One region of the Aestuariirhabdus sp. LZHN29 genome, then DNA from elsewhere that is predicted to be linked to it. Evidence: predicted binding sites of a transcription regulator. Region 1 holds the regulator's gene; the other holds the start of a gene.

Region 1 (4,704 bases):
CGGCGATAATCTTGAACCCTGGTTTCAGGGTGGCGCCCAAGGCAACGGCCAGCCCCGCACCGAGTCCACCGGCGGCACCACTGCCGGGCAGCGAAAAAAACTCGGGAGCGCATTTACAGTGCTGACAAGCAACGCTAGCAAATCGAGCGAGCGCGCTCTCCAGCACCTCCATCTGCTCGCTGCGAGCTCCTTTTTGGGAGGCATAGATGGCGGTAGCGCCGTTTTCACCGAGCAACGGGTTGGCAACGTCACACGCAATGTCGATACGGGCGTCGGCGAGTCGCGGATCCAGCTCGCCTAGATCGATACGGTTCAATAGCAGCAGCCCTTCGGCCCCGGCCGGGATTGGGTCGCCGTTGTGGTCGAGGAGTGTCGCACCCAGCGCGCAGAGCGCACCGGCGCCCGCGTCGTGGGTAGCGCTGCCGCCGATCCCCAGAATGATCTGCTTGCAGCCACGGGAGAGAGCGTCACGGATTAGCTCGCCGGTGCCAAAACTCGTAGTGTGCATGGGGTTGCGTTGGGGCGGAGGCACCAGAGGTAACCCGGAGGCGCTCGCCATTTCGATAATGGCCGTGGCGCCATCGCCGAGAATGCCATAACTGGCTTCAACAGGATCACCCAGTGGCCCCGTTACCGACAGGCTGACCCTGGTGCCTCCGGTATTGGCGATAAGGGCATCAACGGTGCCCTCGCCACCGTCGGCTAAGGGACACCGATGGACGATGGCGTCGGGCAGTTGGGTAAGAATAGCCTCTTGTGCAATGTCGCAAAACAGGGCCGCGCTGAGCGAGCCTTTAAAGGAATCCGGTGCAAGCAGTATCTTCATAAATCAGGGCCTTGAGAATCAGTCCCCTTTTTATCAGTATCCCGCCTGCAAGGCTATGTCAGGAACGCATTAGGCTGCTCGTGTGCGCGGGTGGCAATTCATGAAGCGCGTGCCATCCGGGTCGGTTGGGTGGTAATAATGCCACCAGATGGCAGCCAGGGCTTCGGTATCTGTGGTCTCGATTCCAGCCAGATTTGCTCCGCAGCGTAGGTAATTAAACCACGCGATTGCGGTAGCGTAGGCCAGGTTATAAACCAGTTCCTGATGGGGTTGGCTGAAAAAAAGGCGCTGGCTGGCGAAGCCCCGGACCCGGCTTGCCAACTCGGGAAAATCGACCAGGTAATCGTCCCATACTCTTTGGTGAACTTCCGCTGAGATGCGATAAAGCCCTAACCCACCCTGTTTACCATAAAGCTGTTCCCCCAGGTTGCTCTCGGCTGCAGCCGTGCCAACCAACAGCTGCTGGGCGGCGGCGCTATAGTGGCCGCACAGCTCCAGTGTGGGTTGAATAATATGTTGTCCTAACTGCTCTGCATCAATTCCCATCGGTTCACCCCCCAGTGTCCCTATGAAGCCTGCCGTCGATGATTAAAAGACAATTAAGTTAGCAGGTGAATTTGATTCTAGACTTAAAATGCGCCTCTAACATCCTGTTTTTAAATGTTTTTATTGTTTTTTGGAATGTTTAGTTATGTGCAGAGCGAGTGGTTAGGCGATTTGCCTCTTTAGGGGGAGATGAGTGAACAGGAAGCGGGTGCCAGGGCCGGCATTCAGGTGGCCCCGTTCGAGATTTCTGGCGGGCCTCAGAATGCACAGAGCGTGTAGGTGGGGATGCCCAGGTCTTGTAAGCGCTGGCTGCCGCCGAGGTCCGGCAGATCGATAATTGCAGCGGCTTCGTAGATGTTGGCGTGAAGTGATTTTACCAGTGATGCGGCGGCACAGAGGGTACCTCCGGTGGCAATCAGATCATCCAGCAGCAGTACGTTGGCACCTGCTGGAATGGCATCTTTGTGCACCTCCAGTATCGCTTGGCCATACTCAATGTCGTAAGCCTCCTGCAGGGTCTGGGCGGGTAACTTTCCCTGTTTTCGAAACAGCACCAGCGGTTTGTTCAGCTCGTAGGCCAGTACCGAACCCAACAGAAAACCACGGGCATCTAGGGCACCGATGTGGGTGATCTCGGACTCAACATAGCGCTGAATCAGGCTGTCGGCCACCATCCGCTGAGCCTTGGGAGAAAGGTAGAGCGGGGTGATGTCGCGGAACGTGACGCCGGGCTTTGGCCAGTCCGGTATCGGGCGTACAAGAGACTTTATAAAAAACTCATCAAAGATCATTCAGTGTTTCCCGGCGGTTAGCCGTTTTGCGCCGCATCTTTGGCTGGATCAAGTAAACGACCGCCCGCGAGGGCACAAAGGCGCTCCGCATCGGTAATATTGATATCCTTTCCATTCGCTTCGATCAGGCCGCTGCGTTGAAAGCGGGTGAATACCCGGCTGACGGTTTCCACCGCGAGACCCAGATAGTTACCCATTTCGTTGCGCGACATCGATAGGCGAAACGCGTGTGAGGAGTACCCTCGACGCCTGAAACGGGCGGAAAGATTGACCAGGAACGTGGCGATGCGCTCATCGGCGTTTTTCTTGCTGAGCAGCAACATCATCTGCTGGTCATCGCGGATACGTCGGCTCATTAGTAGCATCAGCTGTTTTTGCAGCTTGGGCAGTTTGTCCGATAGCTCGTCGAGTTTTTCAAAGGGGATCTCACAGATCATGGTGGTTTCCATCGCTTGTGAGGAGACCGGATAGGTATCTCCATCCATGCCACTGAGTCCCAGTATTTCGCTGGGCAGCTGGAATCCGGTGATCTGCTCTTCACCCTCGTTGGTTGAGGTGTAGGTTTTTAGCGCTCCCGACCGAACGGCGTAGATTGAGGTGAAGGGGTCCCCCTCCAGGAACAGGTGTTCGCCTTTTTTCAGTGGGCGACCGCGCTTGATGATGTCATCGAGCTGGTCGATTTCGTCAATTGCGAGGGCGATAGGCAGGCAGAGAGAACTCAGGCTGCATTCCTTGCAAGCGACGCTATTTACAGTTTTAACGTTGAGTTTAGAGCTCATAAACGGCAGCAGCCCCTTCGAGTGTCAGGTTGTTATCGCAAACATTGTAGGGGAATTCGGTCACAAAACAAAACCAAAGTGCAGCTTCTTTGGTAGCGTCTGTGTAGAGCACCCACTGCGACGGGCTCGGAATGAGAGCATGAGTGGGGAAATAGGGGGGGGTGGCTGTGCCCCAATCGGGGCACAGCTCATTTGAGGTGGCGGCTAGATGACCTTGGAAAAACGTCCCTTATTACTATCATGTCCCAGATAATGATCAAACTGCATGCAGATGTTGCGGATCAGCAGTCGACCACGACCGGTCACCTCGATACCGTTGCTGTCGATGGTGATCAGGTCATCATCGACCATAGGCTGCAACTGCTCGAGTTCTTTTGCGAAATAGTCGCCAAACTGAATCCCCCAGCGCGCTTCAATGGGGGCAAATTCGAGCTGAAAGTGGCAGATTAGCTGCGAGATTACCGCCTGGCGGATAAAGTCGTCTTCGTTCATTACCAGCCCACGCTTGATCGCAAACTCACCGCTTTCGATGCGATTCATATACATCTTGATATCGGCGTGGTTTTGGCTGTAGGAGCCATTCACCTGGCTGATGGAGGAGACGCCCATGCCGACAAGATCGCAGTGGGCATGGGTGGTGTAGCCCTGGAAGTTACGGTGCAGGGTGCCGGACTCCTGGGCGATGGCCAGCTCGTCATCGGGGCGCGCGAAGTGATCCATACCGATATAGGAATAGCCCGCTTGCAGCAGCCTTTCGGTAGTGTTTTGCATGATCGCCAGCTTCTCGGTTGAGGAGGGCAGGTCTTCAGCGTTGATGCGGCGCTGGGGCATAAAACGCTCGGGCAGGTGGGCGTAATTGAATACCGACAGGCGATCAGGCGAGATCTCGATCACCCGCTCAAGGGTTTTCATAAAGCTGGCTTCGGTCTGGAACGGCAGGCCGTAGATCAGATCGATGTTGATAGACTGGAACTGCAGGGCGCGGGAAGCATCGATGATAGCGATGGTATCGGCTTCGGATTGCTCGCGGTTCACCGCCTTTTGTACTTTGGGGTCGAGATCCTGCACGCCGAGGCTGCAGCGGTTAAAGCCCATTTCTCGTAGGGCATTCATGGTGGCCCAGTCGGCTTCGCGCGGATCAATCTCGATGGAGAAATCGCCCTTGCTTTCATCCACAAGATTGAAATGCTGGCGGGTTTTGGCCATCAACGCTTGCATCTGCTCGATACTGAGGAACGTTGGGGTACCGCCGCCCCAGTGCAACTGTTCAACGGTCTGCTTGGTACTGAAAAGCTCTGCTTGCATCTCAATTTCACGGTGCAGGAGCTCCAGATAGGGGATCGCCTTGGTGCGATCCTTGGTAATCACCTTGTTGCAGCCGCAGTAGTAGCAGACATGAGTACAAAACGGGAGGTGGAAGTAGAGCGACAGGGGCGTATTCTTTTCTACGCTCTGCGCAGCGGCATCGCGGTACTCTTTGATGCTGAACAGTTCATGGAACTGGACGGCAGTAGGGTAGGAGGTGTAACGAGGACCGGCGCCTTCGTAGCGCTTTATCAGGTCGAGATCCCAAACCAGCTTGTTGCTCATTGAATGTCCACTTTCAGTCGTTAGTGTCATGGGGTGTACGACGACTTGAGTCATCGCTGTGATTAGACGCAAAGTCTAGCCACTGGTTCCGCTAATTGTGTTGATACTCATCAACTGCCAGCGGGCATCTGCTGAAACAGTTGTGTTAACCATTGTTGGTGAGGACCCGGCA
Region 2 (4,704 bases), 680 kb from region 1:
TCCGATCTTGCCTTCGGCCCAGCGACGATAAAGCCCGAAGATCGCTTTACCCGGTCGCTGGCCCAGTTCGCCTAACCCCTCCTCCATGGCCGCCTTGGTCAGGCGCGAGGGCAAGGTGGCGCCGCAGGGAAGTGGTAGCGGAGTAAAGAGTGGGGACGATTGCATAACGGGAGCCTTCATATATAGAGATGGTCAGGCTACTATAAGGTTAAAGCAGGGTTTAAGGTCAAGAGGCTGTTGTGCAGATAGGGGAGTTGGCTAAACGCACCGGGGTGCGAGCTTCGGCTATTCGGTTCTACGAGCGGCGGGGGCTGCTGCCGGCGGCTGATCGCAGTGGGAATGGCTATCGTCACTATCCGCCCAGTGCAGTGATGCGCTTGCAGATGATTCAGTATGCACAAAATCTTGGGCTGCCGCTGGATCAGATCGCTACGATGGTGGGGCAGGATACCAAACCGCAGGAACAGAAAGCTGCCCTCAGGGCGCGGCTGCAGCAGCGGGAGGAGGAGATCACGGCGATGCAACAACTGCTCGCCAACCAGCAGCACCATGTGCAACTGCTGCTCGGCACGTTGGATCGATACTGGTCAAAAGGGAGCTGTGTACCCTTGGCTGAATTGGAACGTTTGGCCAGCGCTACGGCGGATAGGTCTCCCCCTGTCGCCCCGCCGTCTAGCGAGTGCTCAAAGGAGGAGAGGTAGCGCGAGCCGGGTAAGGAGTAAGAGGGCCGCTAGTGCGGCCCTTCAGTTGCGGTATTATTTTTCAACAATACGGTTGTGGGTTAGTCCTTGGTGGCAATCGATGCAGGTTTCGCCGCGACTGGCCATCTGCTGATGATTCAGTCGAGCGCGTTGCGGCTGTTGCTCCAGGACAAAGTTGTCACCCTGATGGCAATTCCGACAGGTACTGGAATCGTTTGCTTTCATTACCTCCCAGACGCCCTCGGCCATTGCGGGTCGCAGTGACTCGAAGTTCTCCTTGGTCACAGTGCCGGCCATCATGTGGTAAATATCAGCGATAGCGACGATTTTTACCTTCATCTTTTCCAGGAAGGGATGGGGAACATGACAGTCCGCGCAGGTGGCCGGAATATCGATGCCGTCTCCATAATGGCTCGATGCCTGGTACTCCTGAACAATGGTATCCATCGTCAGGTGACAGCTGAAACAGAAGGCGTTCTGGTTCGAGAGCACCATAACTCCCTGGAACGAACCGGCCCCCAGAAACAACAGCACTACACCGATGGGGATTCCGAGCAGTAGTGGCTTTTTGAGCCATTGCCACAAACGTTGCCACCGGGTTTTATTATTCTCAACATGGTTCACAATAACCTCCTCTGTTGAGGGAAGTGGAGGGAGCGTGCTCCCTCCTCCCGGTTGCTACTTACTTTCATTCAAGTAACGGGCCTTGAATGCAGCCTGTGCTTCCTTACGAGCTTTCTTTACATTTTCCGGTTCTTTGCCGGTGAACCATGCGTGCTCAGGTCGCGCCAGGATTTCGTCAAGAACCTTGCGGGCTCTTTCTGCTCCAGCTGTGTTGCCAGCATGTTCAGCCTTTTCGACGACCTCCAGATACTGTGGAACCATCTCCACGTAGAAGCGCTCGGCGACTTCAAACATGCCGTGCCACTGCACATAGTCGGGAGCCTGCATGGCCGCGCCATGACGAGCCCTGCGACCCTCGTGGTGCCAGAGGTAGAACCAGGTCCACTCGATCTCTTCGTCGAACCCGACATCGGTGAGCATCTTCTCCTTCTTCAGGGTTCCCATCAGGGTTTTACCGGGGCTGGCAAACTTGTCGTTGTAGAGATTGACCAGTGAATCGAACTGCTGGTAGAAGCTATCGATCATGGATTTGGTGTGACAGGACTGGCAGACATCGGTCATATCCCTACGGCGGTCCTCCCAGGATTTCACCTCTTTACCCTGGGCCTTGGCCTTGGCGTCGATCTTCTCGGAAACCGCGGGGCGTAGTGTCCAGCTGATACGATCACCCACATCGTGGGTGATGGGCTGTTCACGGGTCGCTGACATGTGGCAGGTGGCACAGGTAGGTGCAGCGTCATAGTCTTCGCCCACTATCCACTTGGCAGAATCGAGGTTCATGCGGTCGACGTTAGCGTAAAAATTGATGCCGTGCTTGGACTCTTCATAGATCTCTTTCTGGGGGTGGTCAGGGCCCAGGTGGCACTTGCCGCAGGCTTCAGGCCGGCGCGCTTGCACCATGGAAAACTCGTGGCGCTGGTGACAGGCAGTACAGGCGCCCACGGAACCATCGGGATTAAGGCGGCCGATGCCGGTGTTGGGCCAGGTGGTCGGGTCGAGATCGCCGTTTTCCATCACCTTCACTTCCGAGCCATGGCACTGCCAGCAACCATTCACCGCTGCCGGGGATTGGCCGTTAAAGGTCAGTGCGCCTTCGACGACCTCTGCGAGAAAGTTATCCAGTGAGCCGATGATCTGGCCTGCCTTGGCGTGATGGCTCTTGGCAAACTCGTCAACTTCGGCGCTATGGCAGGAAGCGCAGTCCTTGGGGGAGACGATGATGGCGATGGTCTCGCCTTCGTGTTGAATGGCGTCCTTATCGCCGGGCTCCGCCTGGTGACATTCATAGCAGCCAACATTGGCACCGTAGTGTTTGGAGCGACCCCATTGGGCGTAGACAGAGGGGTTTTTCTCCTTGTGGCAGGCAGCACACTCGGCGCTTTCCTGACTGAGTTGTTTAAAGGGTTTCAAAACCAGCGATTTGGCGGCAGCCATGCTGGGAGATGAGACAAGAAAGAGAAGAGTTGCCAGCGCTGTACAGAGCGCAACGGCAAGCGAATGACGTCGGGTATCCATGGTAAAATCCTCGCGAGCTTCCTGCTGGGGTTATTATTACCACACGGTACTACCATCTCCGGGCAGATACTGTTGATAGTAGATCGGATGGTCAAAACCACCTTGATTGAGATCAAGAATCGGGTGCATGGGATAGCGATGGAAGGGGCACTAAGGTTGGATAAGATCAAGCAGCAGCGGTACCAGAGGGAGCCAGGCCAGGAAGGCCAGGTTACTCACCAGCCAGCAGGCATTAGCCAGCCCCTGGTTTAAACCGAACAGTGCCGCCGGTACGATGGTAAGGACTGCGGCGGGCATACTGGCCAGAATCAATACGGTCGCGGCAATCAGGCCTCCATTGACCTGTTGCAGTCCCAGCAGCCAAACCATCCCCAGCCCCAGCGCGGGTAAGAGTACAACCCGCAGCAGCGATATGGGAAGCGCTCGGCCCAGCTCCGGCAATAGCGCCCGGAAACGAAACACCAGCCCCACCGAGATCATGAGCAAAAAGGAGCTGGCAGGCACTAATATTGAGGTAACCGATCCCATCCACAGGGGACGCGAGATACCCGCCAGATTCAGCACCATGCCACAGAGCCAGCACCCAACCACCGAAAGCAGGACCGGGTCTTTCCATACGGCGGCGGGGGTGTCGGCCTGGCCGATGCCATGCCGGCGGGCGTAGGGGAACAGAAGTCCAAAATAGATCAGCTCTTCGAACAGTTTGTACAGTGGCAAAAGTGCCAGGCCGGGCTCACCCAGATAGACAAACAGGGTTAGTGAACCCAGGGCACCCAGATTAACGAAACCGCCGCTGGGCCCATAAACCGCCCGATCTGCAGGGCTCATACCCAGCGGGCGACTGAGTCCCAGCCCGAGGAAAAATCCGGCCAGCATGATGGCAGCACCGATCAGGGGGAGCCACGCCAGCGCCCAGTGCAACTGCTGCAGGTTCCACATGGCCAGCAAAATGGAGATCGGTACGGTGATGCGCAGCGCCAGTGCAACGGCCAGTGACCGCCAGTGGGCGCTGGACTCGGGGCGCCAGCCGAAAAGCAGTTGTCCCAGTGAAAAGCCAGCAATCATCACCACGAAGATAAGAGTAAAGTCGCTCATAAAAAATAGCAGGCTAAGATCCGGGTTGGTTGACGGCAGGGGTATTTAGGACGGTGCTGATCTTCGACAGTGACCGCACCCCTATTCTGAGGCCTGGAGGGGGGCATTGCCATTAGGCGGTGGTAGCAAGATGAAAGTCTGCTACACCCGCAGGGGCGGGTGTAGCAAGGGTTGCTAGATCAGCTCTTGGTAGAGCGTCCGTGTTGCATCAACGGTAAGGGGGATCGGATTGCCTCCTGCACTGGGATCATCGACCGCCATCTGTGCCAGCAGCTCGATCTGCTTGCGGTCGACCCCAAGTGCGCTGAGGGATTTGGGGACATCCATCGCCTCGGAAAATTCGATTACCCACTCCAGGAAGCCGTCAAAGCCCCCCGCTATCCCCAGATAAGCCGCCAGCGGCTCAACGCGCTCCTCAATGGCGCGACGATTAAAGCGGATTACGGCAGGAAGGGCGATGGCGTTGGTCATGCCATGGGGAGTGTTATAGACCGCGCCGACCGGGTGGGAGAGTGCGTGTACCGCCCCCAACCCTTTCTGGAAGGCCGTCGCACCCATGGCTGCGGCACTCATCATATGCCCACGGGCTTCGATGTCGCTACCGTCGGCGAAGGCGCGGGGCAGGTACTCCTTCACCAGTCGCATACCCTCAAGGGCGATGCCCTGGGACATGGGGTGATAAAAGGGCGAACAGTAAGCCTCGAAGCTGTGAATAAACGCATCCAGCCCGGTGCCGGCAGTGATCACCGAGGGCATTCCCACCGTCAGT

The links. The regulator FNR, encoded in region 1, switches genes on or off when oxygen is low (the NO sensors DNR and NnrR bind a similar motif). The targets are predictions, from matches to a motif close to TTGATNTANATCAA.
Region 2: the regulator FNR is predicted to act here: its motif matches at 2,943-2,956, upstream of ACP3PW_RS08205 (multiheme c-type cytochrome).

Annotation. Positions count from the first base shown of each region.
Region 1 is NZ_JBNIEU010000002.1:1,003,592-1,008,295, forward strand. It holds gene ACP3PW_RS11450 (glycerate kinase) at 1-826, opposite strand, end outside; gene ACP3PW_RS11455 (hypothetical protein) at 896-1,372, opposite strand; gene ACP3PW_RS11460 (adenine phosphoribosyltransferase) at 1,630-2,163, opposite strand; gene fnr (fumarate/nitrate reduction transcriptional regulator Fnr) at 2,181-2,942, opposite strand; gene hemN (oxygen-independent coproporphyrinogen III oxidase) at 3,147-4,532, opposite strand; gene ACP3PW_RS11475 (sulfite exporter TauE/SafE family protein) at 4,643-4,704, opposite strand, start outside.
Region 2 is NZ_JBNIEU010000002.1:326,397-331,100, forward strand. It holds gene ACP3PW_RS08190 (NADH:flavin oxidoreductase/NADH oxidase family protein) at 1-165, opposite strand, end outside; gene ACP3PW_RS08195 (MerR family transcriptional regulator) at 240-701, shown strand; gene ACP3PW_RS08200 (NapC/NirT family cytochrome c) at 756-1,325, opposite strand; gene ACP3PW_RS08205 (multiheme c-type cytochrome) at 1,380-2,840, opposite strand; gene ACP3PW_RS08210 (AEC family transporter) at 2,991-3,935, opposite strand; gene ACP3PW_RS08215 (iron-containing alcohol dehydrogenase) at 4,110-4,704, opposite strand, start outside.